3 regions of the Streptomyces sp. NPDC060232 genome follow, and region 3 is predicted to be linked to each of the others. Evidence: riboswitches for the same ligand, from Rfam matches in the RefSeq annotation. Region 3 holds a riboswitch; each other region holds the start of a gene.
What was found. Region 3 has a riboswitch for cyclic di-AMP ahead of ACFWFZ_RS21015 (M23 family metallopeptidase). Riboswitches for the same ligand answer to the same signal wherever they lie in the genome.
Positions count from the first base shown of each region.

Region 1: linked by a shared signal. The riboswitch ahead of ACFWFZ_RS29835 (transglycosylase family protein) and the one ahead of ACFWFZ_RS21015 (M23 family metallopeptidase) in region 3 are both predicted to bind cyclic di-AMP.
Region 2: linked by a shared signal. The riboswitch ahead of ACFWFZ_RS14325 (LysM peptidoglycan-binding domain-containing M23 family metallopeptidase) and the one ahead of ACFWFZ_RS21015 (M23 family metallopeptidase) in region 3 are both predicted to bind cyclic di-AMP.

Region 1 is NZ_JBHXAG010000027.1:50,025-59,648, forward strand. Features, by position in the region: gene ACFWFZ_RS29825 (septum formation initiator family protein) at 1-397, opposite strand, end outside; gene eno (phosphopyruvate hydratase) at 487-1,773, opposite strand; gene ACFWFZ_RS29835 (transglycosylase family protein) at 2,045-2,758, opposite strand; cyclic di-AMP (ydaO/yuaA leader) riboswitch at 2,762-2,933, opposite strand; gene ACFWFZ_RS29840 (transglycosylase family protein) at 3,211-4,176, opposite strand; gene ACFWFZ_RS29845 (cytochrome P450) at 4,334-5,629, opposite strand; gene ACFWFZ_RS29850 (globin domain-containing protein) at 5,775-6,989, shown strand; gene ACFWFZ_RS29855 (nucleoside triphosphate pyrophosphohydrolase) at 7,018-8,073, opposite strand; gene ACFWFZ_RS29860 (SurA N-terminal domain-containing protein) at 8,102-8,722, opposite strand; gene ACFWFZ_RS29865 (YfhO family protein) at 8,916-9,624, shown strand, end outside.
Region 2 is NZ_JBHXAG010000008.1:137,493-147,116, forward strand. Features, by position in the region: gene ACFWFZ_RS14315 (MBL fold metallo-hydrolase) at 1-1,202, opposite strand, end outside; gene ACFWFZ_RS14320 (SGNH/GDSL hydrolase family protein) at 1,815-2,600, opposite strand; gene ACFWFZ_RS14325 (LysM peptidoglycan-binding domain-containing M23 family metallopeptidase) at 2,764-3,729, opposite strand; cyclic di-AMP (ydaO/yuaA leader) riboswitch at 3,734-3,941, opposite strand; gene ACFWFZ_RS14330 (tyrosine-protein phosphatase) at 4,223-5,014, shown strand; gene ACFWFZ_RS14335 (aspartate aminotransferase family protein) at 5,080-6,486, opposite strand; gene hpnH (adenosyl-hopene transferase HpnH) at 6,483-7,514, opposite strand; gene ACFWFZ_RS14345 (1-hydroxy-2-methyl-2-butenyl 4-diphosphate reductase) at 7,520-8,206, opposite strand; gene shc (squalene--hopene cyclase) at 8,206-9,624, opposite strand, start outside.
Region 3 is NZ_JBHXAG010000014.1:35,448-45,071, forward strand. Features, by position in the region: gene ACFWFZ_RS21005 (M16 family metallopeptidase) at 1-1,284, shown strand, start outside; gene ACFWFZ_RS21010 (M16 family metallopeptidase) at 1,305-2,672, shown strand; cyclic di-AMP (ydaO/yuaA leader) riboswitch at 2,887-3,046, shown strand; gene ACFWFZ_RS21015 (M23 family metallopeptidase) at 3,059-3,859, shown strand; gene ACFWFZ_RS21020 (GntR family transcriptional regulator) at 4,061-4,735, shown strand; gene ACFWFZ_RS21025 (HPr family phosphocarrier protein) at 4,964-5,245, opposite strand; gene ACFWFZ_RS21030 (GNAT family N-acetyltransferase) at 5,443-8,250, shown strand; gene ACFWFZ_RS21035 (DUF5998 family protein) at 8,292-8,900, shown strand; gene ACFWFZ_RS21040 (alkaline phosphatase family protein) at 8,900-9,624, shown strand, end outside.

The DNA of each region.
Region 1 (9,624 bases), on a different contig from region 3:
CCGGGGGCTGGGACCCGGGGTCGCTCATGATGTAGCCGACCTCCCCCGGGCGCAGGAAGTGCAGGTGCTTGCGCGCCTGCTGCTCCGCGTAGGCGTCGTCCTGCCAGCGGGCCTTCTCGTCACGGAGCCGCTCCAGGCGGTCCCGCGCGGCAGCCGCGGCCCGCTGCTGCTCCGCGATCTCCGAGCGCTGGGAGACGTACTGGCGCATCGGATACGCGAGGGCGACCACCAGCGTACAGAGCACGAGCACCAGGAGCGCGGCCCTGCCGGTGAGGCGGCTGCGGCGCACCTGCCGGCGCGACTGCGAGCGGTAGACGTGGGCCGCGGTCCGCTCACCGAGCTGCTTGAGCCGCGTCGCCGTGGAGAAGGTGGAGAACCGATCCCGGTTCCCGGCCATTGGTCCGCCTCCCCTTTGTACGCACTACGCAATACGTCCCCGCACACGGTACGGGACCGAGTGCGGGGACGTACGGAGGCAGAGCGTGATTAGCCCTTGAAGCGCGGGAAGGCGCTGCGGCCCGCGTACACCGCGGCGTCGTCGAGGATCTCCTCGATGCGCAGCAGCTGGTTGTACTTGGCGACGCGGTCCGAGCGGGCCGGGGCGCCGGTCTTGATCTGACCGCAGTTCACGGCGACGGCGAGGTCGGCGATGGTGACGTCCTCGGTCTCGCCGGAGCGGTGCGACATCATGCACTTGAAGCCGTTGCGCTGGGCCATCTCGACGGCGTCGAGGGTCTCGGTCAGCGAACCGATCTGGTTCACCTTCACGAGCAGGGCGTTCGCGGAGCCCTCCTCGATGCCGCGGGCGAGGCGCTCGGGGTTGGTGACGAAGAGGTCGTCGCCGACGATCTGGACCTTGGCGCCCAGGCGGTCGGTGATCGTCTTCCAGCCGGCCCAGTCGTCCTCGAACAGCGGGTCCTCGATGGAGACGAGCGGGTACGCCTCGACGAGCTCGGCGTAGTAGTCGGTCATCTCGGCGGCCGAGCGGGACTGGCCCTCGAACTCGTACTTGCCGTCCTTGTAGAACTCGGACGCGGCGACGTCGAGCGCGAGCGCGATGTCCTTGCCCGGGGTGTAGCCGGCCTGCTTGATGGCCTCGATGATGAGGTCGAGCGCAGCGCGGTTGGACTCCAGGTTCGGGGCGAAGCCGCCCTCGTCACCGAGGCCGGTGGACAGGCCCTTGGTGTGCAGGACCTTCTTGAGGGTGTGGTAGACCTCGGCGCCCCAGCGCAGCGCCTCGGAGAAGGACTCCGCCCCGATCGGGGCGATCATGAACTCCTGGATGTCGACGTTGGAGTCGGCGTGCGACCCACCGTTGAGGATGTTCATCATCGGAACGGGCAGCAGGTGCGCGTTCGGACCGCCGAGGTAGCGGAAGAGGGGGAGGTCCGAGGCCTCGGACGCGGCGTGCGCGACGGCGAGCGAGACGCCGAGGATGGCGTTGGCGCCGAGCGAGCCCTTGTTGTCGGTGGCGTCCAGGTCGAACATGGCCTGGTCGATCAGGCGCTGCTCGGTGGCGTCGTAGCCGACGAGCTCCGGGCCGATCTGCTCGATGACGGCGAGGACGGCCTTCTCGACACCCTTGCCCATGTAACGGTTGGGGTCACCGTCACGGAGCTCGATGGCCTCGAAGGCACCGGTGGAGGCGCCGGACGGAACGGCAGCACGGCCGGTGCTGCCGTCGTCGAGGCCCACCTCGACCTCGACCGTGGGATTGCCTCGGGAGTCCAGGATTTCCCGGGCTACGACGACGTCGATGGACGGCACGAGCATCTCCTTCTGGGATGTGACGCTGGGTGTGCGGTGGCGTCAGGCCGTGGGATGGCCTGGCCGACTAGAGCCTAACCGGATCCGGGCACTCGCCCTGCCGACCGCCCGGGTCCTGGGACGAAAAAGGGCCCGAATACCCCTCTTCCCGGACATAGAGCCCTGGATGACGGGGGTTCCGCTCTCGCACACACCGCCGCCCGGCGCGTGGGGGGAGGGGCGCCGGGCGGTGGAGTTCTGCGCGTTGCGTACGCTTTCGCGGCTATTGCCGCAGCGGTCAGCTGAGCTTGAGCTTCTGACCCGGGAAGATCAGGTCGGCGTCCGAGACGATGTCCTTGTTCAGCTCGAACAGCTGCTGCCAGCCGCCCTTGACGCCGTTGGCCTCGGCGATGGTGCCCAGGGTGTCGCCGGCCTTGACCTCGTACGAGCCGTTGCCGGTCTTCGGCGCGGCCGGAGCCTCGGTGCGCTCGGAGCGGGTGACCGGGGCCTCGGCGCGCTTGGTGTCCTTCTTCGGCGCGGCCTTGGTCTCGGTCTTCTTGGTCTTCTTGGTCTCGGTCTTCTTCGTCTCGGCCTTCGGCTTGGTGGAAGCCGGAGCCTCGGAGGAGCCGCCGGTGTACGAGGAGTTCGACAGGCCCTTGCCGCAGTGCGGCCAGGCGCCCTTGCCCTGCTTCTTCAGGACCTTCTCGGCCACGGCTATCTGCTGCGCCTTCGAGGCCTGGTTGGCCTGGGCGGCGTACGACTTGCCGCCGAAGGCCGCCCACGTGGAGGACGAGAACTGCAGACCGCCGTAGTAGCCGTTGCCCGTGTTGATGGCCCAGTTGCCGCCGGACTCGCACTGCGCGACCTTGTCCCACTCGGACGCGGTGGCGGCACTGGCGGCGCCCGCGGTCATCAGGGGGGCGGCGACGGCCACGCCGGCGACACCGGCGAGCGTGACGATGCGAACGGCCTTGGAGCCGCGACGGTGCTTGCCCTTGCCGGAAAGCAGCATGAGGTTTCTCCTCACCGACGCCTACGAGGTGAGCTGTCGGGTTCGGGCCTGTGAGTGCCCGGCGATGCGACCTGGCGCACCGCTTAACCCCAAGCCGCTTGCGTGACCGTCTCTCAACGGCCGCTCGCGGCACCTACCTTGGTTCCCCCGCTCCTGCCTTCGGCGCTTGACGCGACGACTGTTCCCCCCGTCCGCCGGCAGGACTCGGCGATGCGGTCGGAGGAGCTCGCGGTGGCGAGCGATTCAGAAGGTAGACACAGCTCTCCCCGATGTTCAACGAGGAACATCGGGGAGAAAGGGCCCCTACTTGCGCTCTCCGAAGCGGTGTTTGCGCAGGTGAGGCCGGGGTTTGCGGAAGCCCCCGGGCGAGACACGCCAGTTGACCGGAAGAGACACATGTCTCACTTGCAGAAAACAGACAATCAAGGTCTTTCCGGGCGAACCAACTGTCCTTATTGCATGGTTAGATCCAGGTTCTGCCCGGGCTTGATCAGGTTGGCGTCCTCGCCGATGACCTGCTCGTTGGCCGCGTAGAGGCCGCTCCAGCCGCCCTTCACACCCTTGGCGACCGCGATGGTCGCCAGGCTGTCGCCCTCCCGCACCGTGTAGACGGGGTCCGACGCGCCATCAGACCCGGCGCCCTCCTCGGGGGAGGGCGCACCGCGGTGCTTGCCGTTGCCCTCGGCCGGAGTGGCGCCCGGGGTCGCCGGGGTCTCCGGGGTCGCGGGGGCCGTCGGGCCGGTCGGGTCGGTCGGGGACGGACGCGGGGTGACCGGCGGGGTCGTGGGCGCCGTCGGGTCCGCCGGGTCCGTCGGGTCGGTCGGGAGGACCGGGGCCGTCGGGTCGGCGGGGCTCACCGGCCCGGTCGCCGGGTCGGTCGGGGCACCCGGGTCGACCGGCGGCGTCGTCGGGACGTCGGGCGCGGGCATGACGGGCAGTCCGAGGGACGGCGCGTCCGGGATCAGGAACGGGCTGCCCGAGGGGCTCGGCGTCTCCGCGGTCGAGAGCCCGAAGTCCGTCGCCGGCTTGCCGCCCTTGGCGGAGGGCACGGTGTCGTCCGGGCGGGACGGCGCGGGGCCCACCACGGTGGGGCTGCCGGGCAGACCGGGGTCGACGACCGCGGCCGGACCCTGCTGGTCCAGTCCGGCGGAGGCGGCGCACAGCGGCCAGGCCTGCGGACCCTGGGAGGCCAGCACGCGCTCGGCCACCGCTATCTGCTGCGAGCGGCTCGCGAGGTCGGCCCGCTCGGCGAAGTCCAGACCGCCGGCGTTCTCCCACTGCTCCTGGGTGAACTGGAGGCCGCCGTACGCGCCACTGCCGAAGTTGGCGCTCCACGAGCCGCCGCTCTCGCACTCGGCCACCTTGTCCCAGGTGGCGGTGTCGGCAGCGGTGGCGCTGGTGGCGGCAAGCAGTGGCATGGCCAGCGCAGAGCCAGTGACTCCGGCTGTGACTACCAGCGCGGGGACCTGGCGGGGTCGTCTGTGACGGCCGTTCCCGGAGAGCATGAGGGATCACCTTTCGCATAACAGCGGGGTAACGGCAGAACCTAGCGGCCTCGGAACGATTGTCACAAGTTCAAGCAGGATCTGACTTTTGATCAGATCCTGCGCAAGTGTTTTGAACCGTGAAGCGAACGGGAAGAGTACGCAGCCCACGCATGATCAACCCCCCACGCCAGCGCAGGTCTTGGGGCGGAACGGCGAGTTCCAGGTCCGGCAGGCGGGTGAGCAGGGTGGCGAGCGCGGTCGTTCCTTCGAGCCGGGCCAGCGGCGCGCCCAGGCAGTAGTGGATGCCGTGCCCGTACCCGAGGTGCTGGTTGTCGCCCCTGGAGAGGTCGAGGGTGTCCGGGTCGGTGAACCGCTCGGGGTCCCGGTCGGCGGCGGCGAGGACGACCAGGACCGGATCGCCGGTCTCGACGCGCTCACCGCCGAGGGTCAGCGGCTCGGTGGCGAACCGCCACGTCGCCAGCTCCACGGGGCCGTCGTAGCGCAGGAGTTCCTCCACGCCGGTGGCCAGCAGTCCGCTCTCCCCGGCGGCCAGGGAGCTCTGCAGGCGCTCGCGTTGGACGGGGTTCATGAAGAGGGAGTGGACGCCGTTGCCGATGAGGTTCACGGTCGTCTCGAAGCCGGCGAAGAGCAGGATGAAGGCCATCGCGGTGGCCTCGCCCTCCGTCAGATGGTCGCCGTGGTCGCTCGCCCGGATCAGGTCGGACATCAGATCGTCGCCCAGATCATCCCTTTTACGGTGGATGAGTTCACCGAGATAGGTCCGCATCTGCTTCACCGACCGGGCGACCCCGCCCCGCGGACCGCCGCCGTGGCGGATCATCATCCCGGCCCAGTCGCGGAAGTCGTCCTGGTCCTCGCGCGGTACTCCGAGCATCTCGCAGATGGCGTAGATGGGCAGCGGGAAGGCGAACTCGTGGATGAGGTCCGCCTCCCCCCTCCCCGCGAACCCGTCGATCAGGTGATCGGTGAGCGCCTGCACCCGCGGGGCGAACTCGGCGACCCTGCGCGGGGTGAACGCCTTCGACACCAGACGCCGCAGCCGGGTGTGGTCCGGAGGGTCGATGTTCAGCAGATGCGTCATCAGCTCCGCCTTGCGCTCCCCCGGGATCCCGGTCTTGCCCTTGGCGTGCGCGGGCTCTGCGTGGTGCGCCGGATTCTTGCTGAGCCGCTGGTCGGCGAGGGCCTGGCGGGCGTCCGCGTAACGGGTGACGAGCCAGGCCTCGACCCCGCTGGGGAGCTTCGTGCGGTGCACCGGGGAGTGCTCGCGCAGCCATGCGTAGGCCGGGTAGGGGTCGGTCGCGAACTCCCACGTGAAGAGTTCGGGCGCCGCGCCGACGGAGGGAGTGGACGACTGATCGTGCATGTCCCCGACAGTAGCCGCCGCGCCCCGGCGGACCGGCCCGGGCCGCGGCCAGCCGTCCCATATGACTGCTTCGCCGAGGCTGTCCGTAGATCGGACAACGCTTGACCTCGCCCCGTCCGGCACTCCTACCTTCGGTTGTGTGGACGTGAGGATCTTGAAAAGCAGTTTCGCGGTGGTGGAGAGACGGGCCGAACACGCCGTCAAGTTCTTCTACTCGCACCTGTTCTGGCACAACCCCGGAGTCCGTGACCTCTTCCCGGTCTCCTCCGAGGACATGGAACGCCAGCGGGACCGGCTCTTCGCCGCGCTCACCCACGTCATCTCCCGTCTCGGCGACGACGAGACCCTCGGCCCCTACCTGCGCGACCTGGGCCGCGACCACCGCAAGTTCCTGGTCCGCCCCGAGCACTACGCGGTCGTCGGCTCCAGCCTGCTCGCCGCGCTCGCCGAGACCTCCGGCGAAGCCTGGACCCCGCGGGTGGAGAAGGCCTGGACCGAGGCCTACCAGGTGATCGCCGACGCCATGCTCGCCGGGGCCGACGCGAGCGAGGACCCGCCGTGGTGGGACGCGGAGGTCGTGCGCCACCTCCAGTACGGACAGGACATCGGCGTGCTCACCCTGCGGCCGCACGCCCCCTTCCCCTATCTCCCCGGCCAGTACACGAGCGTGAGCAGCGACCGGGTCCCCAGGGCCTGGCGCACCTACTCCATCGGCAACGCCCCCCGCCCCGACGGCACCGTCGACCTGCACGTCAGCCGGATCGATCGCGGGCGGCTCAGCACCGCCCTGGTCCGCGAGACCCAGCCGGGCGATGTACTGCGCCTCGGCGCCGCCGGCGGGCAGCTGACCTTCCGCCGCTCCGGCCGCCCGGTCAGCCTGATCGCCGCCGGCACCGGCTGGGCCCCGATCCGGGCCATGCTGGAGGAGCTCGCGGACCGGCCACCCGATCAGGACGTACGGCTCTTCGTCGTGGCCCGGGACTGCGCGCACCTCTACGACCGGCCGCTCATCGACGCGTACGGGGCCTCCTGCGGCTGGCTCGACGTCACCTACATCACACCCGCCCCCGGCCGGCACCGCAACGAGGCCACCGAACGGCTCGCGACCGCCCTGAGCAACCGGGGCCTGTGGCCCGACCAGGACGTCTACCTCAGCGGGCCGGGGCAGTTCATCGACGAGACCACGCACCTCCTGGAGGTGCTCGGCGCCCGTCCCGGCCGCCTCTTCCACGACTGCGTACCCGCTGCGGGCGGCGACCACGGGCAGGGCGGCCGCCCGCTGGGCTTCGCCGAGTGGCTCCTGAACCGCCCTGCCCCGCACTGGCACGACCCCTCGGCCCGCGCCCCGAGGGAGTACTGAGGGAGTACCGCCGCAGGGAGGCGGGGGCCTACTCCGTGGCGGCTCCGACACCCTCGGCCACCCGGATCGCGTCCCGGTAGACGCGGGCCGCCGCGCGCAGCGCGGTCTCGGGGTCGACCCCCTCCGCCTCCGCGCGGGCCGCCAGTTCCAGCAGCTCGTAGCCGATGCCGTCGCCGCGGGGCAGCTCCACGGCCACTCCGCCCGTACGGGCCCGGCCCGCGAGCTTGGCCGCGAGCGCCAGGCCCGGCTGGCCCACCGGGATCCCGTCGGTGACCGACTCCCGCTGCTTCTCGACCGCCTTGGTGCGCTGCCAGTGGGCGTGGACGTCCTCGGGGGTATCTGCCGGCGCGTCGCCGAAGACGTGCGGATGCCGGTGGATCAGCTTCTGCACGAGTGCCCCGGCCACGTCGTCGATGGAGAAGGCCCCGAGGCCCTCCTCGTCGGCGCCACCGGCCTCGTCGCCCTCGCCCTCGTCCTCGCGGCCGGGGATGCCCTCCTCGGCGATCCGGGCGTGGAAGACCACCTGGAGCAGGACGTCGCCGAGTTCCTCGCGCAGTTCCTCCCGGTCGCCGTCCTCGATCGCCTCGACGAGCTCGTACGCCTCCTCGATCGCGTACTTGGCCAGGCCCCGGTGGGTCTGGCGGGAGGTCCACGGGCATTCGCGCCGGACCCGGTCCATCACCTGGACCAGGTCGAGCAGGCGGGCGCCCGGCAGGTCGTAGGAGCCGGGCAGCAGCTCCAGGTCGGGCATGGAGACCCGGCCGGAGCCGGCCAGCCGGGCCAGGCCGTCGGTGAGACGCTGGTCGCCCTCCCCGGCCGGGAGCACCACGACCGTACGGCCGCCCGCGCAGGCCTCGACCAGCTCGTGCGCGTCCGGGGCCGTGTACTCGACCTCGACGCCCGCCTCCCGCAGGTACGGCAGCTGCGGGTGGCCGGGGTCGGCGCACAGCACCCGGTCCGCGGCGTGCAGGGTCTGCCACGCCGGCCAGGACAGCACGCCGGGGGCGACCCGGTGGCTGGTGGTCAGCAGGACGATACGGCCCGTGGGCTCGGGTGCGGCGGTGGGCTGGGAGTGGTCGGTCACCCCTCGAACCTACCTCCGCCGCGGGGCGTCAGGCTCCGGCGGGTGCCTGCTCGGGGCGCGTCCGCTGGGTGATCCAGGGCGTCTCCACCGGGCCGAGTCCGACCTGCTGGGCGTCCCAGGTCCCGTAGCGCGGGTTGACCTCGATGTGGAGGGCCTCCGACGCCTTGGCGAGCGGCTCGATGATCTTGTCCTCGCCGTAGCGCTCGCTGAGCTTGCCGAGCAGCAGCTGGAAGCGCACCTCCTCCTCGATCTGCCCGGCGGCGAGCGGGACGCGGGCCTGGAGGGCGGCCTGCTCCAGCGCCGCCGCGCCCTTGCCGTCCTCCTGGGCCTTGCGGGCGTCCTCGATCTCCTTGGTCGTGACCGAGATGCCCGCGTCCTTCGCGGCCCGCTCCAGCACCCGGAGCTGGATCATCTTGCCGAGCTTGATCCGGTCCAGCTGCGGGGTGTTGGAGATGAGCGTCGCGGCGTGCTCGGAACGGTTCTGTGCGGCGCGGACGTCGCCCACCTGGGCCTGGAGCGCGGAGGTGGTGATCCGTTCACCGCCGACGACGGCCGCGGTGCCGGGCCGGGTCTCGCCCGAGCAGGCGGACAGCAGGGGCGCCGCCACGAGCAGGGCGGCGGAGACGGAGAGCGCAGTGCGACGGTGCAAAGGAGCCTCCAGGGCCGGGAGATTGTGCGTCGATGCACAAGGGCCGTGCGGTGATCGATGGTATGCAGTAAGGGTGGCCCGGGCCACTGGTTCGACCAACGATTCACGGGGTGTCGGGGGCACGTGTCCGTTCGTGTCGCGGCCACTTCAGGTCCATCCCCGCTTCCTCCGGTGCTGCCAGGGTCGGCCCACCATGTCGACACCGCACCGCTCGCCGCGCCGCCGCAGTCTGTCCGGTTCGGCGCTGGCCGCCCTGCTCACGGCGGTGGCCGTGTGCGCCGGGGACGCCGCCGCCCGCGTCTTCCCGTACGGATCGCGCCATCGCAGCGTCAACGACCTCGGCAATCAGTTCGTACCCTTCCACGCGCACCTGTGGGACCTCCTGCACGGCCGCGCGCGGGGCGGGCTGCTGTTCAACTGGCAGTCGGGATACGGTACGAGCTTCCTGCCCGACCTCGGCACCTACCTGACCAGCCCGCTCTCCGTCCTCGTCGCCGCCTTCCCGCGCGCCGACATCGACCTGGCCGTGTACGTCGTCACCGTGCTCAAGACGGCGGTCGCGGCGGCGGCCATGGCCTGGCTGCTGCGCACCCTCCACCGGGGGCCGTGGTGGGCGGCCGGACTGCTCGGGGCCTCGTACGCGCTGTGCGGCTGGTCGGTGATCGAGGCCTCCTACAACCCGATGTGGCTGGACGGGCTGATCGCGTTCCCCCTGCTGTGCCTGACCGGTGAATGGGCCCTGCGCGGGCGGCGGGTGCTGCTCGCCCCGCCGGTCGTCGCCGTGTGCTGGACGTCGAACTTCTACACCGCCTACATGGCCACGCTCGGCGCCGCGCTGGTGGTGCTGGTACGGGTGGTGCTGACCCGGGAGGGCGTGCGGACCCGGATCGCGGTGATCGCCC
Region 2 (9,624 bases), on a different contig from region 3:
GCCGCCGACGCCACGCGGGCCGCTGTCGCCGCTGCCCCGCCGGCCTCGTGCGCGGGCACGGCCGCGGGCCCGTCGACGGGTCCGGCCGTCGTCACCCCGGCCACGAACGGGCGCCACCACGGTTCGGCGGGCGCGCCCTCGGTTCCAGGCTCGAACGGCCGGCCCGGGATCGGGAGTGCCACGGCCGCTCCGGCCCCCTGGGCGGCTGCCAGGGTGCCCTCGCCGGGCTCCTCCCACGGGTGCAGGGCCAGGTTGAAGGTGCCCCAGTGGATCGGCAGCATCGTGCCGTGCGCGGCGCCGCCCTGGAGGTCGAGGTGGGCGCGCATGCCCTCCTCGGGGGTCATGTGGATGTCGGGCCAGTACTCCGAATACGCCCCGATCTGGATCATCGTGGCGTCGAAGGGGCCGTGCGCGGCGCCGATCTCCGCGAAGCCGGGGAAATAGCCGGTGTCCCCGCTGTGGTAGATCCGGTGCTCGTCGCCCGCGACCACCCAGGAGGCCCACAGGGTGTGCTGCTGGTTGCGCAGGCCGCGGCCGCAGAAGTGCCGTGCGGGGGTCGCCGTGAGGGACAGTCCGGCGATCTTGGTGGATTCGTTCCAGTCGAGCTCGCGCAGCCGGTCGGCCGGCACGCCCCAGCGCTCCAGGTGCGCGCCGACTCCGAGCGGGACGGCGAAGACCGTGTCCGTACCGGCCAGTGCCTTGATCGTCGGCAGGTCGAGGTGGTCGTAGTGGTCGTGAGAGATGACGACGACGTCGACCTCGCCCAGCGCGGCCAGCGGGACCGGGACCGGGTGCAGCCGCTTGGGGCCGGCGAAGGGGAAGGGGGAGCAGCGCTCGCCCCACACCGGGTCGAACAGCACCCGGTGCCCGTCGATCTCCGCGAGCACGCTGGAGTGCCCCATCCAGGTAAGACGCAGGCCGCTCACCGGCGGCTTCGCCAGGTCCGCGAGGGTGGTCGGGTGCACCGGGATCGCAGACCCCGGGCTGCGCCGGATCCGCTGCTCGCGGTGGAAGTAGATCTTCGCGAACTCCGCCATCGACCCCGACGGCCTGTTCCGGGCCCCGACCGGGTTCTGGAAGACCCCGTCGGCGAAGTTCGGCGAGCGGCGGATCCGCTCCAGCCGGGCGCCGGACGGGTCCGCGCCGAAGGCTTCGGGCCGCAGGGCGCGCAGCCGCGGACGGAGGGGACGGGAGCCGGTCAAAGCGCCTCCAGGGAGGGGTGGGGTCGGTGCGGTCGTGTGGCCACGACCATGCAAACGCACACCGGCCCCGAAGGATTCCGCCTGCCGCTCCCGCCCCCTCGTGTCGGTGTCCTGCCGCTGGGTCCTGTCGTCGAAGGAGCGCCGGTGAGGCCCGCGGTGTCCGGCGCCGTGCAGCGCAAGGCGGAGGGGCGCCCGCGTACCGGACGTACGGGGGCGCCCCGACCACGCGGCGAGGTGCGGTGCGGGCGCCGCGGGCCCGGCGGGACCTTGACGACAGGAGCTGGCCAGTGCCGCGTCAGGCGACGTTTGCCCGTCAGGAGCGGCGTCCGGTGCGTGCTCTCGGCGTGCCGGCCGGGAGCGCTCGTACGGGACGTACGTGGCTTTCGGCCGGTGTGGCAAGAGTGCGTGCCGGACGCCGCGACGGGGCGAACGTCGCCTGACGCGGCACTAGGGTCTGTATCGAGTGGCCCCGTGGAGCAAGGAGCGGCGTTCGGTGCGTGCCCTCGGCGTGCGGGACGAATGTCCTCGTAGCGGAGCTACTAGGGCATGTGGCTCGTGCGCCGAGGGTGCGTGCCGGGCGTCGCGACGCCGCGGGGCAACTCGATACAGACCCTAGAGCGGCAGGAGGTCCGGCCGCTTGGCCTCGACGTGATCTCCGGAGGACTCGCCGCGCAGCCGGCGGCCGATCCACGGCACCAGGTACTCGCGGGCCCACTGGATGTTGTCGCGGGTCACGTCCACCGAGCCGCGCGGGCGCAGCTGCGGCCACGGCTGGTCGGGGTCGGCGGGCACCTCCAGGCCGAGGACCTGCGCGGCGCGCAGTGCGACGCGGGTGTGTCCCTCGGGCGAGAGGTGCAGCCGGTCCGCGTCCCAGGCGCGCCGGTCCTGTACGGACTTCAGCGACCAGAGGTCGAGGACCGGGCAGTCGTAGCGGTCGGCGATGGCGCGCACGTGCGCGCTGTACGTCGCGACCTTGCCGCGGAGGTGTTTGAGGACGGGCACTCCCCGGGTGTCGAAGCCGGTGGTGATCATGACGCGGCCGACGGCTCCGGTGAGGTCGGCCACGGCCGCCTCGAACCGTTCCGCCACGTCGTCCGGGTCGCTGCCGGGCCGGATGATGTCGTTGCCGCCCGCGCAGAAGGTGACCAGGTCCGGGGCGAGGGCCTTGGCCCTCGGCACCTGGTCCGCCACGATCTGGTCGAGGAGCTTGCCGCGCACCGCGAGGTTCGCGTACCGGAAGTCGTGCTCGTCGCGCTGATCGGCCAGGAGCACGGCGAGCCGGTCCGCCCAGCCGAGAAAAGAATCCCCAGGCCCCGGGTCCCCCACGCCCTCTGTGAAGCTGTCCCCGATCGCCGCGTACGAGCCGATGGTCTTGAGTTTCGTCGTCGTCGCTGCCACGAGAACCCATCCTTCACTCCCGCAAGCAACCTACGCCAACGTAATGAGGGGTTGACGGGCCGTGATCTCTACCACGCCGGGCATAAGGAATAAGTACACGTGAGGCCGGGACCCCCCTCGGGTCCCGGCCTCACGCGTGTCGGTGCTCCGTCGGCGGGTGCCGTCAGAGGCTGGCGCCCTTCGAGCGGAGGTAGGCGATGGGGTCCATGTCCGAGCCGTAGGACGGGCTCGTACGGATCTCGAAGTGCAGGTGCGGGCCGGTCGAGTTGCCCGTGGAGCCGGAGAGGCCGATGCTCTGGCCGGAGGTGACGCTCTGGCCGGAGGAGACCGAGAGCTGGGAGAGGTGGGCGTACTGGGAGTACTTGCCGTCCGCGTGCCGGATGACGACCTCGTTGCCGTACGAGCCGCTCCAGCCGGCGGAGACGACGGTGCCGGCGCCGACGGCCCTGACGGTGGTGCCCATGGGGGCGATGAAGTCGACGCCGGTGTGGTAGCCGGATGACCACATGGCGCCCGCGACCTTGTACTGGGTGGAGACGCCGCCGCTGACCGGGGCCACGAAGCCGGAGGCGGCGGGCTGCGCGGCGGGGGCCGGGGCCGCAGGGGCGGAGTCCTGCCGCGCCTGCGGGGCGGCGGGGCGGCCGGCCGGCTTCGCCGCCTTCGGGGCCGCCTTCGGCGCGGCCTGGGGGGCGGTGCGCGGGGCGGGGACGGCGTCGACCGGTGCGGCGGCTTCACCGCGGCCGCCGAGGGTCAGCTTCAGGCCGGGGTGGATCAGCGACGGGTTGGTGCCGACCGCCTCGCGGTTGTCGGCGTACAGCTGCTGCCAGCCGCCGGAGAGGTTGCGCTCCGCGGCGATCTCGGAGAGGCAGTCGCCGGGGACGACCGTGTAGACGGTCGGCGCGGCCTGCACGGCGGCCGCGGGAGCGGCGGGCGCGGCCTGGAGGGCGGCAGGGGCCTGCGGGGCCACCGCGGGTACGACGGCGGGGGCCGCCGCCGGGGCGCCGGCCGCGTTGGCGCCGGCGGCACCCATCAGCGGCAGGGCGAGGGCCGCGCCGCCGGTGCCTGCGACCGCGAATCCGCGGGAAATGGAAAGGGACTTGGGACGGCGGTGCTTACCCTTTGCAGGCATGGCGCATTCCTCTCCGGCGCCTGCGAGGTGAGCTGTCGGGTTCGGACTGGAGATGTCCGGCCGTACATGCACGGGACATGAACGGCTTCACCCCGAGCCGTACCGGAGGAAAGATCTCCGGAACAGCGGCTTACCTGGTTCCCCCGCTCCTGCCGCGCGAAATGGTTCGGGTGCGGTTTCCGGGCGGCGGCAGGATTCGGCGATCCACCCGGATCGATCGCGAAGGTAATCCCTTGCGGGCACGCCGAACAAGCTGCGAATTCCCTGACGGATTCACAGGTATGAGGGACCGCCGGAATTCCGGTCACCCTCTGTCCATTCCGCTCCGCCAACAGCCGTCCCCACCGGGCCATTCGGCCTCGGCGATCAGGCACTCACGGTCACCGTATGATCTGGCTCACGGGGACGTGCCCGATCTCGCCTCCGGTTATTGCAAGTTGGCGCCAAGTAGCTCAATTCGGACAGAGCCCCCACGAGAGGCGGAGGAGTTCCCTTGACCCAGCAGATACAGGAGCCGGAGCTGACCGGAGTGCGCAATTTCCGCGATGTGGGCGGATTGCCGACTTCTGATGGACGAACGGTCGGGACGGGACGACTCTTCCGAAGCGGACATCTCGCACATGCCACCGAAACTGATGCAGAGTTCCTCACTTCGCTCGGTCTCCACACCGTCTTCGACTTCCGCAACGGCGCCGATCACGCCCTGGAGGGCCCGGACGTCGAACTGCCCGGCGTACGGAACGTCAACATCCCGCTCTCGGACCCGGCGGACGGCCGGGAGTTCTGGCGGCTGGTCCGCGACGGCGACCTCGACCAGCTCCGCTCGATCCTGGGTGACGGCAAGGCGGCGGCCCGGATGTCGGACTCCTACCGCCGGATCATCCGCGACCGCACCACCGAGCACAGCCGGGTCGTCCACGCCCTCGCCGAGGACAGCGTCCCCGCCCTCCTGCACTGCGCGGCCGGCAAGGACCGGGCGGGGCTCTCCGTCGCCGTCACCCTCCTCGCGGTCGGCGTCGAGCGCGAGGCGATCGTGGCGGACTACCTGGAGTCCAACGCCCCGCACCGCCGCTACCGGGTGCACCGCAGCTCCGCGTCGGCCGAGGCCCGCTCGCCCGAGGTGATGGAGCTGCTCGCGCCGCTCTTCGACGCCCGCGCCGAGTACCTGATCGCCGCCTTCGACACCATCGACCAGGTCTGGGGCGGGGTGGACCGCTACCTGGCGCAGGGCCTCGGGCTGACGCCCGAGACCCTCGACCGGCTCCGGGACCGGCTGCTGGTCTGATCCGCCCGCCGAGGGACGCGTACCGGGCGACGGACACCGGGGACGGACACCGCGGAGGCAGGCCGTCAGCGCGCCGCGACGGCCTGCTTCACCAGCGTCCTGCCGAAGTCCCACATCAGAGCGGACCCGCCGTGCGCCTCGTCCATGACCTCGCGGAAGGCGCCGACGAACCGGTCGACGTCCCGCTCGTCCAGCACCAGCGGCGGAATCAGCTTGATCACCTCCAGGTGGTCCCCGGAGACCTGCGTGAGGATCCGGTGCTTCTGGAGCAGCGGCGCCACGACCATCTGCGCGAAAAGGCCCTTGCGGGCCGCCTGCAGCACCGTCCAGCGGCTGCGCAGCCCCAGCGAGGACGGCCGGCCGAACTCGATGCCGATCATCAGCCCGCGCCCGCGCACCTCGTGCAGCAGCTCGTACTCGTCCACCAGGGCGGCGAGCCGCCCGCGCAGCAGGTCACCCGTCGTCCGGGCCCGGTCCACGAGGTGCTCGTCCTCCATGACGGACAGCACCGCCAGCCCGGCCGCCATCGCCTGCGCGTTGGACCCGAAGCTCGCGGAGTGCACGAGCACCCGGTCCATGGACGAGTAGACCTTCTTGAAGATCCAGTCCTTGCCCAGGGTCGCGCCGACCGGCACGTAGCCGCCCGACAGCGCCTTGGCCACGCACACCAGGTCGGGCTCCACACCCGGCTCGTGCTGGTACGCGTAGAAGTCCCCGGTGCGTCCCAGTCCGGTCTGCACCTCGTCCGCGATCAGCAGGGCCTTGTGCCGGTGCAGCAGCTCCTGCGCGGCGCGCAGGAAGCCGGGCGGGGCCGCGAGGACCCCCTTGCCCTGGATCGGCTCGACGACGAAGGCGGCGACGTCGCCGCGCTGCAGCTCGCGCTCCAGGGCTGCCAGGTCGCCCAGCGCGACCTTGGTGTCGGGCAGCAGCGGTGCGAAGCCGTCCCGGAACCCGCCCTCGCCGTTGACCGAGAGCGAGCCGGCCGTCAGCCCGTGGAAGGCGTGGTCGCAGTAGAGGATCCTGGGCCGCCCGGTGGCGTACCGGGCGAACTTCAGGGCCGTCTCTACCGCCTCGGTGCCGCTGTTGCCGAAGAAGACGCGGTCCAGGTGCGGGCTGTACGAGAGGAGCTTCTCGGCCAGCAGTCCGGGCAGCGGCTGGCAGTCGAAGCGTGTGAGGTCTGCGAGCTGGGCGTCCAGGACGTCGTGCAGGGCCCGTCGGACGACGGGGTGGTGGCGGCCGAGGCCCATCACCCCGAAGCCGGCCAGCATGTCGAGGTAGTCGTTGCCGTCCGCGTCCCAGAAGTGGGCTCCCTCGGCCCGCTCGTAGACCTTGTCGAAGCCGATGGCGCGCAGCATCCGGGGCAGTTGGTGGTTGAGGTGGCGGGTGTGCAGCTCGTACCGCTCCGCCCCGCGTGCGGCCAGCAGGGCGCCGAGGTCGAAACCGGCGCCCCGCCCCTCTTCCGCCGGGCTCATGCCGACCTGTCCCGGTTGCCTCCGACCGTCTCCCGGGCGGCCCGCAGGGATTCCTTGAGGGAGCCCATGGTGGCGAGGACGGCGGTGGGCTCGTAGCCGCAGTGCGCCATGCAGTTCGCGCAGCGCGGGTCCTTTCCGCGGCCGTACTTGTTCCAGTCGGTTTCCTCGACGAGTTCCCGGTAGGTGGGGACGTAGCCGTCGCTCATCAGGTAGCAGGGGCGCTGCCAGCCGAAGAGGGAGTAATTCGGAATGGCCCAGGCCGTGCAGGGGAAATCGACCTTTCCTTCCAGGAAGTCCAGGAAGAGCGGTGAGTGGTTGAGCCGCCAGCGCCGCCGGTTGCCGCCCGCGAAGGCCTTTCTGAAGAGTTCACGGGTCTGGTCGACGCCCAGGAAGTGTTCCTGGTCCGGTGCCTTCTCGTAGGCATAGGCGGGCGAGATCATCATTTCGTCGACCTGGAGGTCGTCATTGAGGAAGTTGAGCACCTCGATGATCGTCTGCGGGGTGTCGGTGTTGAAGAAGGTGGAGTTCGTGGTGACCCGGAATCCGCGCCTCTTCGCCTCCTTGATGGCCTCGACCGCCTCGTCGAAGACGCCCTCCTTCGCCACCGACTCGTCGTGGCGCTCGCGCAGGCCGTCGATGTGCACCGCGAACGCGAAGTACGGGGAGGGGGTGAACTTCTCGATCTTCTTGCGCAGCAGCATGGCGTTGGTGCAGAGGAACACGTACTTCCGCCGTGCCACCAACTGCCGCACGATCTCGTGGATCTGCGGGTGCATCAAGGGCTCCCCGCCCGCGATGGACACCATGGGCGCACCGGATTCCAGTACGGCGCCTACCGCCTGGGCCACCGGCATGCGCTGCTTGAGCACTCCTGCCGGGTGCTGGATCTTCCCGCACCCCTCGCAGGCCAGGTTGCACGCGTAGAGGGGCTCCAGCTCGACGATCAGCGGGAACTTCTCACGCTTGCGAAGCTTCTGTTCGAGCAGATAGGTCCCGACCCTGATGGTCTGGCGCAGCGGCATGGCCATCTGGCTCACCTCCTGGGGAGCAGCGAAGAACGGTGCCATTGGTAAAACGCGGGCAGTACGGCACGCAGAACACGGAAGGCCGATATTCCCCCGCGCACCGTGCCGATCCGGACGAGCTCATGCTCCGGAGCGTCCACGATCACCCGGACGGCCGCAACAGGGCGGTCGGCGCCCCGGACGGCGGCCCAGAGGGTCGCCGCGGACTCCATGTCGACCGCGACGGCGCCCGTGGCGCGCAGTTGCGCCCGCTCCTGGCCGCGGACGACGTGGTCGGAGCCGGTCAGTGGGCCGATGTGCACGGTCCGGCCGGGGGCGGCCCGGGCCAGCGCCTCGGCGAGCAGCGCGGTCCCGGTGCACGGGACGGTCCCCCGCGGGTCGCGGGTCTCCTGCGCGACGACGAGGTCGCCGGGGCTCATGCCGGGGACGAGCCCGGCGCAGAACCCGGTGGCGAGAACGGCCGCCCGTTCCGTCCCGGGCCGCTCCAGGGCCCGGCGGACGGCGCGTTCGGCCGCGCGCGGGCCCATCCCGGTGCGCAGCAGGGTGTACGCCCCGGCCGGAGCCCGGTCGGGGCCGCGCGTACCGCGTAGGGGGTCCCGCCCGGCGCTGCGCAGCGCCACCTCCTCGATGCGCAGCGCGCAGGCGACCAGCAGCGGGCCGGCCTGCGCGGCCCGGTCCTCTCCGGAGGCGGGCATCAGGGGCCCCCGGGGGCCGAGCGGGCCGGGGCGGGCGGCTCCCCGTACAGGTAGCGGCCGAGCGCCGTCAGCGGGAACACCTGCCGGTACAGGTGGTAGTTGATGGAGAAGTCCCAGGGGAAGCCGGTGCCGGTGAAGTACGGCTCGTCCCAGGAGCCGTCCTCCCGCTGGGTCCGGACCAGGTGGGCGATGCCGCGTTCCACGGCCTTGCCGTCCCGCTCGCCGGCCGCCAGCAGGGCCATGAGCGCCCAGGCGGTCTGGGAGGCGGTGGAGGCGCCCTTGCCGGCCCACGACCGGTCCTTGTAGGAGCGCTGGTCCTCCCCCCAGCCGCCGTCCTCGTTCTGTACGGATTCCAGCCAGCGCACGGCGCGCCGGACCGCGGGGTGCCCGGGGGCGAGGCCGGCCGCGGTGAGGGCGGGCACCACCGACCCGGTGCCGTAGACGTAGTTGGTGCCCCAGCGGCCGAACCAGCTGCCGTCCGGCTCCTGTGCGTCGAGCAGCCAGGCGATGCCGCGCCGGGTCCGGGCGTCGCCCGCCCGGCCCTCGAAGGCGAGCATCTCCACCACGTGGGCGGTGACGTCGGCCGACGGGGGGTCGATGACCTCGCCGAAGTCGCAGAAGGGCAGCCTGTTGGGCAAGGGGCTGGTGTTGTCGGCGTCGAAGGCGCCCCACGCGCCGTCCTTCGACTGCATGCCGAGGGTCCAGGACACGCCGCGGGCGATGGCCGCGTCGAGCCGCACCGGGTCGGGGTGCCTGATGCGGCGCAGGGCGAGGACGACCTCGGCGGTGTCGTCGATGTCGGGGTAGGTGTCGTTGTGGAACTCGAACGCCCAGCCGCCCGGGGCGAGGCCGGGCCGGCGCACCGCCCAGTCGCCGGTGCGGGTGATCTCCTCGCCGAGCATCCAGTCGGCGGCCTTGACCAGCGCCGGATGGTCGGGGCGCACGCCCGCGTCGGCCAGTGCGATCGCGGCGAGGCAGGTGTCCCACACCGGGGACTGGCAGGCCTCGATCATCCGTGCGCCGTCCTCGCGCCGCACCGCGAAGCGGTCCAGGGACTCCAGTCCGGCGCGCATCACCGGATGGCCGAGGTCGTAGCCGAGCAGGTGCAGCGCGATGACGGAGTACACGGCGGGCGGCTGGATCCCGCCCCAGCAGCCGTCGTTCTCCTGGCGCTCGACGATCCAGCGGGCGGCCGTGTCCATGGCCGCCTTGCGCAGCCGGCGCGGCGCGAACCGCCGGTAGACGTGCAGCGCCTTGTCCATCCGCTGGAAGGCGCCGTCCCAACTGGTCAGCGGTGCCATACGGGTGGCGGGGTACGGGGTCCGCGCGTCGGTGTGGAGCTCGTCGAGGGCGAAGGGGGCCGGGCGGACCGGGCGCAGCGCGGAGACCACCGTGAGCGGGACGATCGTCTGGCGGGC
Region 3 (9,624 bases):
TTGTCCGAGGACCACCTGACCCCGGTCGCCGCGGTCTGCCTCTGGTACGACGTCGGCTCGCGCCACGAAGTCAAGGGGCGTACCGGCCTGGCTCACCTCTTCGAGCACCTGATGTTCCAGGGTTCGGCGAGCGTACCGGGCAACGGACACTTCGAGCTGGTCCAGGGTGCCGGCGGCTCCCTCAACGGCACCACCAGCTTCGAGCGCACCAACTACTTCGAGACGATGCCGACCCACCAGCTGGAGCTCGCGCTCTGGCTGGAGGCGGACCGGATGGGCTCGCTGCTGGCCGCCCTGGACGAGGAGTCCATGGAGAACCAGCGCGACGTCGTCAAGAACGAGCGCCGCCAGCGCTACGACAACGTGCCGTACGGCACCGCCTTCGAGCGGCTGACCGCCCTGGCGTACCCCGAGGGCCACCCCTACCACCACACCCCGATCGGCTCCATGGCCGACCTGGACGCCGCGTCCCTGGAGGACGCGCGCACCTTCTTCCGTACGTACTACGCGCCCAACAACGCGGTGCTGTCGGTCGTCGGCGACATCGACCCCGAGCAGACGCTCGCCTGGATCGAGAAGTACTTCGGCACCATCCCCTCCCACGACGGCAAGCAGCCGCCCCGCGACGGCTCGCTGCCCGACACCATCGGGGAGCAGCTGCGCGAGGAGATCGTCGAGGACGTCCCGGCGCGCGCGCTGATGGCCGCCTACCGCCTGCCGCACGACGGCACCCGCGAGTGCGACGCCGCCGACGTGGCGCTGACCATCCTGGGCGGCGGGGAGTCCTCGCTGCTCCACAACCGCCTGGTACGCCGCGACCAGACGGCCGTCGCCGCGGGATTCGGCGTGCTGCGCCTGGCCGGGGCGCCGTCGCTGGGCTGGCTGGACGTCAAGACCTCCAGCGGGGTCGAGATCCCCGCCATCGAGGCGGCCGTCGACGAGGAGCTCGCGCGGTTCGCCGCGGAGGGCCCGACCGCCGAGGAGATGGAGCGCGCCCAGGCGCAACTGGAGCGCGAATGGCTGGACCGGCTGAGCACGGTGGCCGGCCGCGCCGACGAACTCTGCCGCTACGCGGTGCTGTTCGGCGACCCGCAGCTGGCCCTCACCGCCGTCCAGCGCGTCCTCGACATCACCGCCGAGGAGGTGCAGGCCGTGGCCGCGGCCCGACTGCGTCCCGACAACCGCGTGGTGCTCGTCTACGAGCCCCTCGCGGCGGACGCGGCCGTGGGCGGAGAGGGCGAAGAGAACGCCGACAGCGACGAGAACGAGGGGGCGGAGCAGTGAGCGACACCGCAGCCGTCACGATGACCTTCCACCCGCGCCCGCAGGCCGGCGAGCCGCAGCCGTGGGCCTTCCCGGCCCCCGAGCGCTCGACGCTGCTCAACGGGCTGACCCTGCTGCGCTGCCACCGGCCGGGCCAGCAGGTCGTCGCGGTCGAGGTGAACCTCACCGCGCCCCTGGACGCCGAGCCCGAGGGCCTGGACGGCGTGGCGACCATCATGGCGCGCGCCCTGTCGGAGGGCACCGACAAGCACTCCGCCGAGGAGTTCGCGGCCGAGCTGGAGCGCTGCGGAGCCACCCTCGACGCGCACGCCGACCACCCGGGCCTGCGGGTCTCCCTGGAGGTGCCCGCCTCCCGGCTGGCCAAGGCGCTGAGCCTGCTCGCCGAGGCGCTGCGCGCGCCCGCCTTCGCCGACGCCGAGGTCGACCGGCTGGTGCGCAACCGGCTCGACGAGATCCCGCACGAGCTGGCCAACCCCCAGCGCCGCGCCGCCAAGCAGCTCTCCAAGGAGCTCTTCCCGGCGTCCCTGCGGATGTCCCGGCCGCGCCAGGGCACCGAGGAGACGGTCGCCCGCATCGACTCCGCCGCCGTACGTGCCTTCTACGAGGCCCACGTACGCCCCGCCACCGCCACCGCGGTGGTCGTCGGCGACCTGACCGGCATCGACCTGGACGCCGTGCTGGCGGACACCCTGGGCGCCTGGACCGGCGACACCGCCGAGGCGCGCCCCGTGCCGCCCGTGACCGCCGACGACACCGGCCGCGTGGTCATCGTCGACCGGCCGGGGGCGGTCCAGACGCAGCTGCTGATCGGACGCATCGGGGCGGACCGGCACGACCGCGTCTGGGCGGCCCAGGTGCTGGGCACGTACTGCCTGGGCGGCACCCTCACCTCCCGCCTGGACAAGGTGCTGCGCGAGGAGAAGGGGTACACCTACGGCGTGCGGGCCTTCGGCCAGGTGCTGCGCTCCACCGCCGACGGCAAGGGCGCCTGCATGCTCGCGATCAGCGGCTCGGTGGACACCCCCAACACCGGACCGGCGCTGGAGGACCTCTGGAAGGTGCTGCGCACCCTCGCGGAGGGCGGTCTGACCGACGCCGAGCGCGATGTGGCCGTGCAGAACCTGGTGGGCGTGGCCCCGCTGAAGTTCGAGACGGCGGCCTCGGTCGCCGGGACCCTGGCCGACCAGGTCGAGCAGGAGCTGCCGGACGACTACCAGGCGCAGCTGTACGCGCAGTTGGCCGAAACCGGCACGGTGGAGGCCACCACGGCCGTCGTGAAGGCGTTCCCGGCGGACCGGCTGGTCACGATCCTGGTGGGCGACGCGGCGGTGATCGAGGAGCCCGTGCGGGCCCTCGGGATCGGTGACGTCACGGTGGTCGCCAACTGACGTCGCGGGCGCCCGGATGACGGGCAACTGACGCACCTTTCAAGGGGCTCCGGCGATTTTCCGCCGGAGCCCCTTTTGTCCGGTTGATGGCGAGGTTGCTTGTATGCGGTGTGGCGTACGCAACAAAAGGGCGCGTCTGTTTGGCGATTGACTGATGATCCGCCTAGCGTCATCCGTGCTGTTCGTCAGTTGTGCCCGCCGCACCCGCGGCACCGGACAGCGATCGCCGAGTCCCCGTCAGGCGCGAGCCTGGGGAGCCGGGGACCCACATCAGTCCCTGGGGTGAATCGGACCCCCTCGCAAGAGGAGGCCCGTAGGAGACCTTCCTGCTCCGAACCCGTCAGCTAACCCGGTAGGCGAGAAGGAAGGAAAGGATCAAACCCTTCATGGCGTTTGGCAGTCGTCCCGCTGGTACCGGCAAGCACCGTGGTTCCAGCCGCCTGAGCAAGAAGACCGCCGGCTACGCCGGTATCGCCGCGATCGCCACCACGGGTGTGGTCGGCTCCCTCGCCGCCCCGGCCTTCGCCGCGGACAACCACAGCAGCTCCGCCCCGGAGAACGGGCTGGGTGCCGTCGTCGTCGCCGAGGACCTCGCGGGCGACATCCAGGACCAGGCAGAGGCCCAGCAGCGCGCCGCCGAGCACGCCGCCGCCAAGGCCCAGGCCGAGGCCGACGCCAAGCAGAAGGCCGCCGAGGCCAAGCGCCTCGCCGAGGCCAAGGCGAAGGCCGAGCGCGAGGCCGCCGAGCGCGCCGCCCGCGAAGAGGAGCGCAAGCGCCTCAACACCTTCGTCTCCCCGCTGAACGGCTCCTACGTCAGCACGCAGTACAAGGCCGGCGGCGGCATGTGGTCCTCCGGCAGCCACACCGGCATCGACTTCCACGCCGCCTCCGGCACCTCGGTCCACGCGGTGGGCCTCGGCACCGTCGTCGAGGCCGGCTGGGGCGGCGCGTACGGCAACAACGTCGTCATCAAGCACAACGACGGCACGTTCACGCAGTACGGCCACCTGTCCTCGCTGAGCGTCTCCGTCGGCCAGCAGGTCACCCCGGGCCAGCAGATCGGCCTGTCGGGCTCCACCGGCAACTCCAGCGGCCCGCACCTGCACTTCGAGGCCCGCACCGGCTCGCAGTACGGCTCGGACATCGACCCGATCGCGTACCTGCGCTCGCACGGCGTCAGCCTCTGACCCGTTCCGCGGCCCACCGAGTACCGCGCACAGCTTCACGAAGGCCCCGCCTCCCGAGCCGGGGTCTTCGTGTTTTTGCGTTCCGGCGCAATGTTTCGGATTTCCGTCCGCTCTCGAAATCTTGCTGTGCTGCAATAGAGTCGTTGTGTGCGCGTGGGTGCGCACGGGGGCTGGCGGTCGGAAATAGGCGGAGGTTCGGTCTTGCGTATTCCTGCGCACGCGGTATGCACGGCAATTCGCGACGACATCGTCTCCGGGGTGTTCGAACCAGGCGGTCGGCTGACCGAGGAGGTGCTGGCCCGGCGGTACGGGGTCTCGCGGGTACCGGTGCGCGAGGCGTTGCGGACCCTGGAGTCCGAGGGCTTCGTGACCACGCGCCGCCACGCCGGCGCCTGTGTGGCCGAGCCCACCGCGCAGGAGGCCGCGGACCTCCTGGAGTTGCGGATGCTGCTGGAGCCGCTGGCGGCGTCCAGGGCCGCCCGGCGCCGCACCGACGCCCACCTCAAGGTGCTGCGGGGGCTGGTCAGGCTGGGTCAGGAGCGGGCCAGGCGGGGCCAGGGCGAGGACCTGAGGGCGCTCGGGGGCTGGTTCCACGAGACGCTCGCACAGGCCTCCGCAAGCCCCGGACTGATCGCGCTGCTCACGCAGATGCGGCACAAGGTGGCGTGGATGTTCGTGGTGGAGGCGCCCGCCCGGCCCGCGGAGTCCTGGGCGGAGCACGGCGCGATCGTCGACGCGGTGGCGCGCGGCGACGCCGAGCGGGCGCGCACCCTGGCCGCGATCCACGCCGATCGCGCGACTGCCGCGCACCGGCTGAGGCGGCATCCGGTGAGCACTTCGCAACCTGCCGTAAACATGTCGGGCGGCCGGCATTAACAGGAGCCGTATACAAAGGGTGGAATGGCGGGAATTAGCGGCCGCCGGTGGTGGCGGGGTAATTCGCCGTGTCGAATTCCTGCGGAGCGGCCGTAAAGTGGCGGTGCGCGCCGCTCGGCAGGCCGAGTCGCATTCGTTTCTCTGAATTCCGTGCGAACGCCGAAGCCGGGTCCCCCTCGCGAGGGGGACCCGGCTTCGGCGCAGGTGTCGGTGGGAGAACCCGAAGGGTCAGACCGTCTCGGGGAGCTCTTCGAGGCCCTCGGCGACCAGCTTCGCGAGGCGGTCCAGGGCGGCCTCCGCACCCTCGGCCTCGGAGGCGAGGACGATCTCCTCGCCGCCTTGGGCGCCCAGGCCCAGCACCGCCAGCATGGAGGCGGCGTTGACGGGGTCGCCGCCGGACTTCGCGATGGTCACCGGGACGCCGGAAGCGGTCGTCGCACGGACGAAGATCGAGGCGGGACGAGCGTGCAGGCCCTCGGCCCAACCGACGTTGACGCGGCGCTCTGCCATGGTGATGCCCTTCAGGTTCTTACGGTTGTCTAGACCAGTCTCTCACGGCGCCCCGAATGCTCGGACCGGCCCTCGGTCTGGATCCCCTGATTCCGCCGACGAACGAGCTTCCCCAGCTTGCACCGGTTCGTCCCGGCTTGCCTACTACGCCGCGCGAACGCCGTCCCGCCCGGTCCGGCCCGGTCCGGCCGTAAGGTATGCGCATGACCATAGAGTCGGACCCGTCCTACCCGGCCCACTGGGAAGCCGACGTCGTCCTCCGCGACGGCGGCACCGCCCGGATCAGGCCCATCACCACCGAGGACGCCGGCCGGCTCGTCAGCTTCTACGAGCAGGTCTCGGACGAGTCGAAGTACTACCGCTTCTTCGCGCCCTACCCCCGCCTCTCCGACCGCGACGTGCACCGCTTCACGCACCACGACTACGTGGACCGGGTGGGCCTCGCCGCGACCGTCGGCGAGGAGTTCATCGGCACCGTCCGCTACGACCGCATCGGCCCGGACGGCCGCCCCGCCTCCGCCCCCGCCGACGAGGCCGAGGTCGCCTTCCTCGTCCAGGACGCCCACCAGGGCCGTGGCGTCGCCTCCGCGCTCCTCGAACACATCGGCGCGGTGGCCCGGGAGCGCGGCATCCGCCGGTTCGCCGCCGAGGTGCTGCCCGCCAACACCAAGATGATCAAGGTGTTCACGGACGCCGGCTACCAGCAGAAGCGCAGCTTCGAGGACGGCTCCGTCCACCTCACCCTCGACCTCGAACCCACCGCCGAGTCCCTCGCCGTGCAGCGCGCCCGGGAACAGCGCGCCGAAGCCCGCTCCGTGCAGCGCCTGCTGGCCCCCGGCTCGGTGGCCGTCGTCGGGGTCAGCCGCTCCGGCGCCGGCGTGGGCGCGGCCGCCCTGCGCAACCTGCGCGACAGCGGCTTCCACGGCCACCTCTACGCCGTCAACGAGGCCGCCACCCGCGACCTCCTCGACGGGGTGCGGGCCTACCGCACCGTCGAGGCCATCGGCGCCCCCGTCGACCTCGCGGTGATCGCGGTCCCGGCCGACCGGGTCCCCGACGCGGTGGCCGCCTGCGGCGAGCACGGCGTGCAGGGGCTCGTCGTCCTCTCCGCCGGATACGGGGACAGCGGCCCGGCCGGACTCGCCCGCCAGCGCGAGCTGCTGCGGCAGGTGCGCTCCTACGGGATGCGCCTCATCGGACCCAACGCCTACGGGGTGATCAACACCGCCCCGGAGGTGGAGCTCAACGCCTCGCTGACCCCCGCCCCGATGCCCGTGCGCGGCCGGACCGGCCTGTTCACGCAGTCCGGAGCGATCGGGATCGCCCTGCTCTCGGCGCTGCTGCGGCGCGGCGAGGGCCTGTCGTCCTTCGTCTCGGCGGGCAACCGTGCCGACGTGTCCGGCAACGACATCCTCCAGTACTGGTACGAGGACGAGGCGACCGACGTCGCCCTGATGTACCTCGAAACCCTCGGCAACCCGCGGAAGTTCACCCGCCTCGCCCGCCGGACGGCGGCCGTCAAGCCGGTGGTCGTCGCCAAGGGCGGCCGCCACACCCCCGCCGGGCACGTCGTCCCCGGCACCCGGCTGTCGGAGGACACCGTCTCCGCCCTCCTGCGGCAGGCCGGCGTCATCCGGGTCGACACGGTCACCGAGCTGGTGGACGTCGGCCTGCTGCTGGCCTCGCAGCCGCTGCCCGCCGGACCCCGGATCGCGATCCTCGGCAACTCCGAATCCCTCGGGGTCCTCACCTACGACGCCTGCCTGACCCAGGGCCTGCGGCCGCTGCCGCCCCTGGACCTGACGACCGCGGCGTCCCCGGAGGACTTCCGCACCGCCCTGGCCGCGGCCCTCGCCTCCGACGACTGCGACGCGGTGATCGTCACCGCCATCCCGTGGGTCAGCGAGCACGCCCTCGCCGACGACCTCGCCGACGCACTGCGCGAGGCCGTCGCCGAGACCCCCGGCAAGCCCGTGGCGGTCGTGCACGTGGAACTGGCCGAGCTGGTGCAGGCCCTGTCCGCGACCCGCGGGCCAGCCGACCAGCCCCCCGACCGCCCCGCCGCCGACGCCGCCCGCACCCCGGCCGCCCTCGCGGCCGGCGGCGCCGGCACCTCCACCCCCGCCCCCGCCCCTGGCCGGATCCCCGGCTACCCGGCCGCCGAGCGCGCCGTCAAGGCCGTCGCGGAGGCCGTGCGCTACGGCCAGTGGCGCCGCGCCCTCGCCGACGCCGGGCACGTCCCCGAGTACGAGGACATCGACGAGGCCGGCGCCGCGGCCCAGCTCGCCGGGCTGCTCGCGCACGTCGACGACGGCGCCGTGCTGACGCTCAGCGACTGGGACGCCCGCGAGCTCCTCGCGCGCTACGGGATCCGCGTCCTGCCCACGCTGCCCGCGCCCAGCCCCGACGCCGCCGTCCGGGCCGCCGAGGTCCTCGGCTACCCGGTCGCCCTCAAGACCACCGCCCCGCACCTGCGCCACCGAGCGGACCTGGGCGGCGTACGGCTCGACCTCACGAACGAGGCCGAGCTGAGGCGCTCGTACGAGGAGCTCACCGACGCGCTGGGCAAGCCGGCCGAACTCCAGCCCGTGGTGCAGCCCATGGTTCCGCGGGGCGTGGACACCGTCGTGCGGTCCGTCATCGACCCGGCCGCCGGCGCCGTCCTCTCCTTCGGGCTCGCCGGGGTGGCCTCCGAACTGCTCGGCGACACCGCCCACCGGCTGGTCCCGGCCACCGACCGGGACGTGGCCGCACTGATCCGGTCCATCCGGGCGGCACCCCTCCTCTTCGGCTGGCGCGGCAGCGACCCCGTCGACACCCCCGCCCTGGAGGAGGCGCTCCTGCGGCTGTCCCGGCTCGTGGACGACCACCCCGAGGTGATCGGGGTCACCCTGGAGCCGGTCGTCGTCGCCATCGAGGGCGTCTGCGCCCTCAGTGCGACCGTCCGCGTCGCCCACCCGCCCGCCCGCGGCGACCTCGGCCCGCGGACCCTCCCCAGTTACTGAGCGGGTACGGCGCGGTAGGAGGGCACCCGAGGGGCCTTACCATGGACCCCATGGCGAAATCCGGTACGACGACCCAGGGGCTGCGCACGGCGATCGAGCGCAGCGGCTACTACCCGGCCCTCGTGGCCGAGGCCGTGGAGGCCGCGGTGGGCGGCGAGCCGATCTCGTCGTACCTGGTCCACCAGGAGACGACCTTCGACTCCAACGAAGTGCGCCGACACGTCACCGTGCTGGTGCTGACCGGCAACCGCTTCATCGTCAGCCACACCGACGAGCAGGCGGCCGACGCCGGGTCCCCGTCCCCGTACGCGACGACCTCCACCGAGTCGGTCAAGCTCTCCAGCATCTCCTCCGTGGTGCTGAGCCGTGTCGTCGCCAACCCGGAGTCCTACACCCCTGGCACCCTGCCCCGCGAGGTCGTCCTGACCATCGGCTGGGGCGCGGTCTCGCGGATCGACCTGGAGCCGGCCGCCTGCGGCGACCCCAACTGCGACTCCGACCACGGCTACACGGGCAACTCCACCGCCGACGACCTCAGCCTGCGGGTCAGCGAGGCCGGCGACGGACCGGAGGCGGTGCGCCAGACCCTCGTATTCGCGCAGGCGCTCAGCGAGGCGACAGCGGCCACGTCCTCCACCTCCGCCCGCTGATGGCGTACTCCGCTGCGCAGGACTGGACCGAGCCGGAGCTGCTGGACCTGGCCGGCGCCCCCGTCCCGGAGTACGGCGCCGGGTCGCTCGCCGATCTGCTGCCGACGCTCGTTGCCGGGCAGGGCGTCCCCGGCTACACCGCCACCATCGCCGAGCTGACCCCGGCCGACCGCAACTGCGTCTTCCTGGTCGACGGCATGGGCTGGGAGCAGGTAAAGGACCACCCGGACGAGGCCCCGTACCTGGCCTCCCTCCTCGGCAGCTCGCGCGGCGGCACCGGCCGCCCGATCACCGCGGGCTTCCCGGCGACCACCGCCACCTCGCTGGCCTCCGTCGGGACCGGGCTGCCGCCGGCCCGCCACGGCCTGCCCGGCTACGCCGTGCGCAACCCGGCCACCGGTGAGCTGATGAACCAGCTCCGCTGGCACCCGTGGGCGCCGCCGAAGCCGTGGCAGCCGTACCCGACGGTCTTCCAGGAGGCCGACAAGGCCGGCGTGGCGACCGCCCAGGTGTCCTCGCCCGCCTTCCAGACCACCCCGCTCACCAAGGTCGCCCTGAGCGGCGGCACCTTCCTCGGCCGGATGACCGGCGAGGAACGGATGGACGTGGCCGCCGAACGCCTCGCGGCCGGCGACCGCTCGCTCGTCTACACCTACTACAGCGAGCTCGACGGGGCCGGACACCGGCACGGCGTGGACTCCGACGCCTGGCGCGGCCAGCTGAT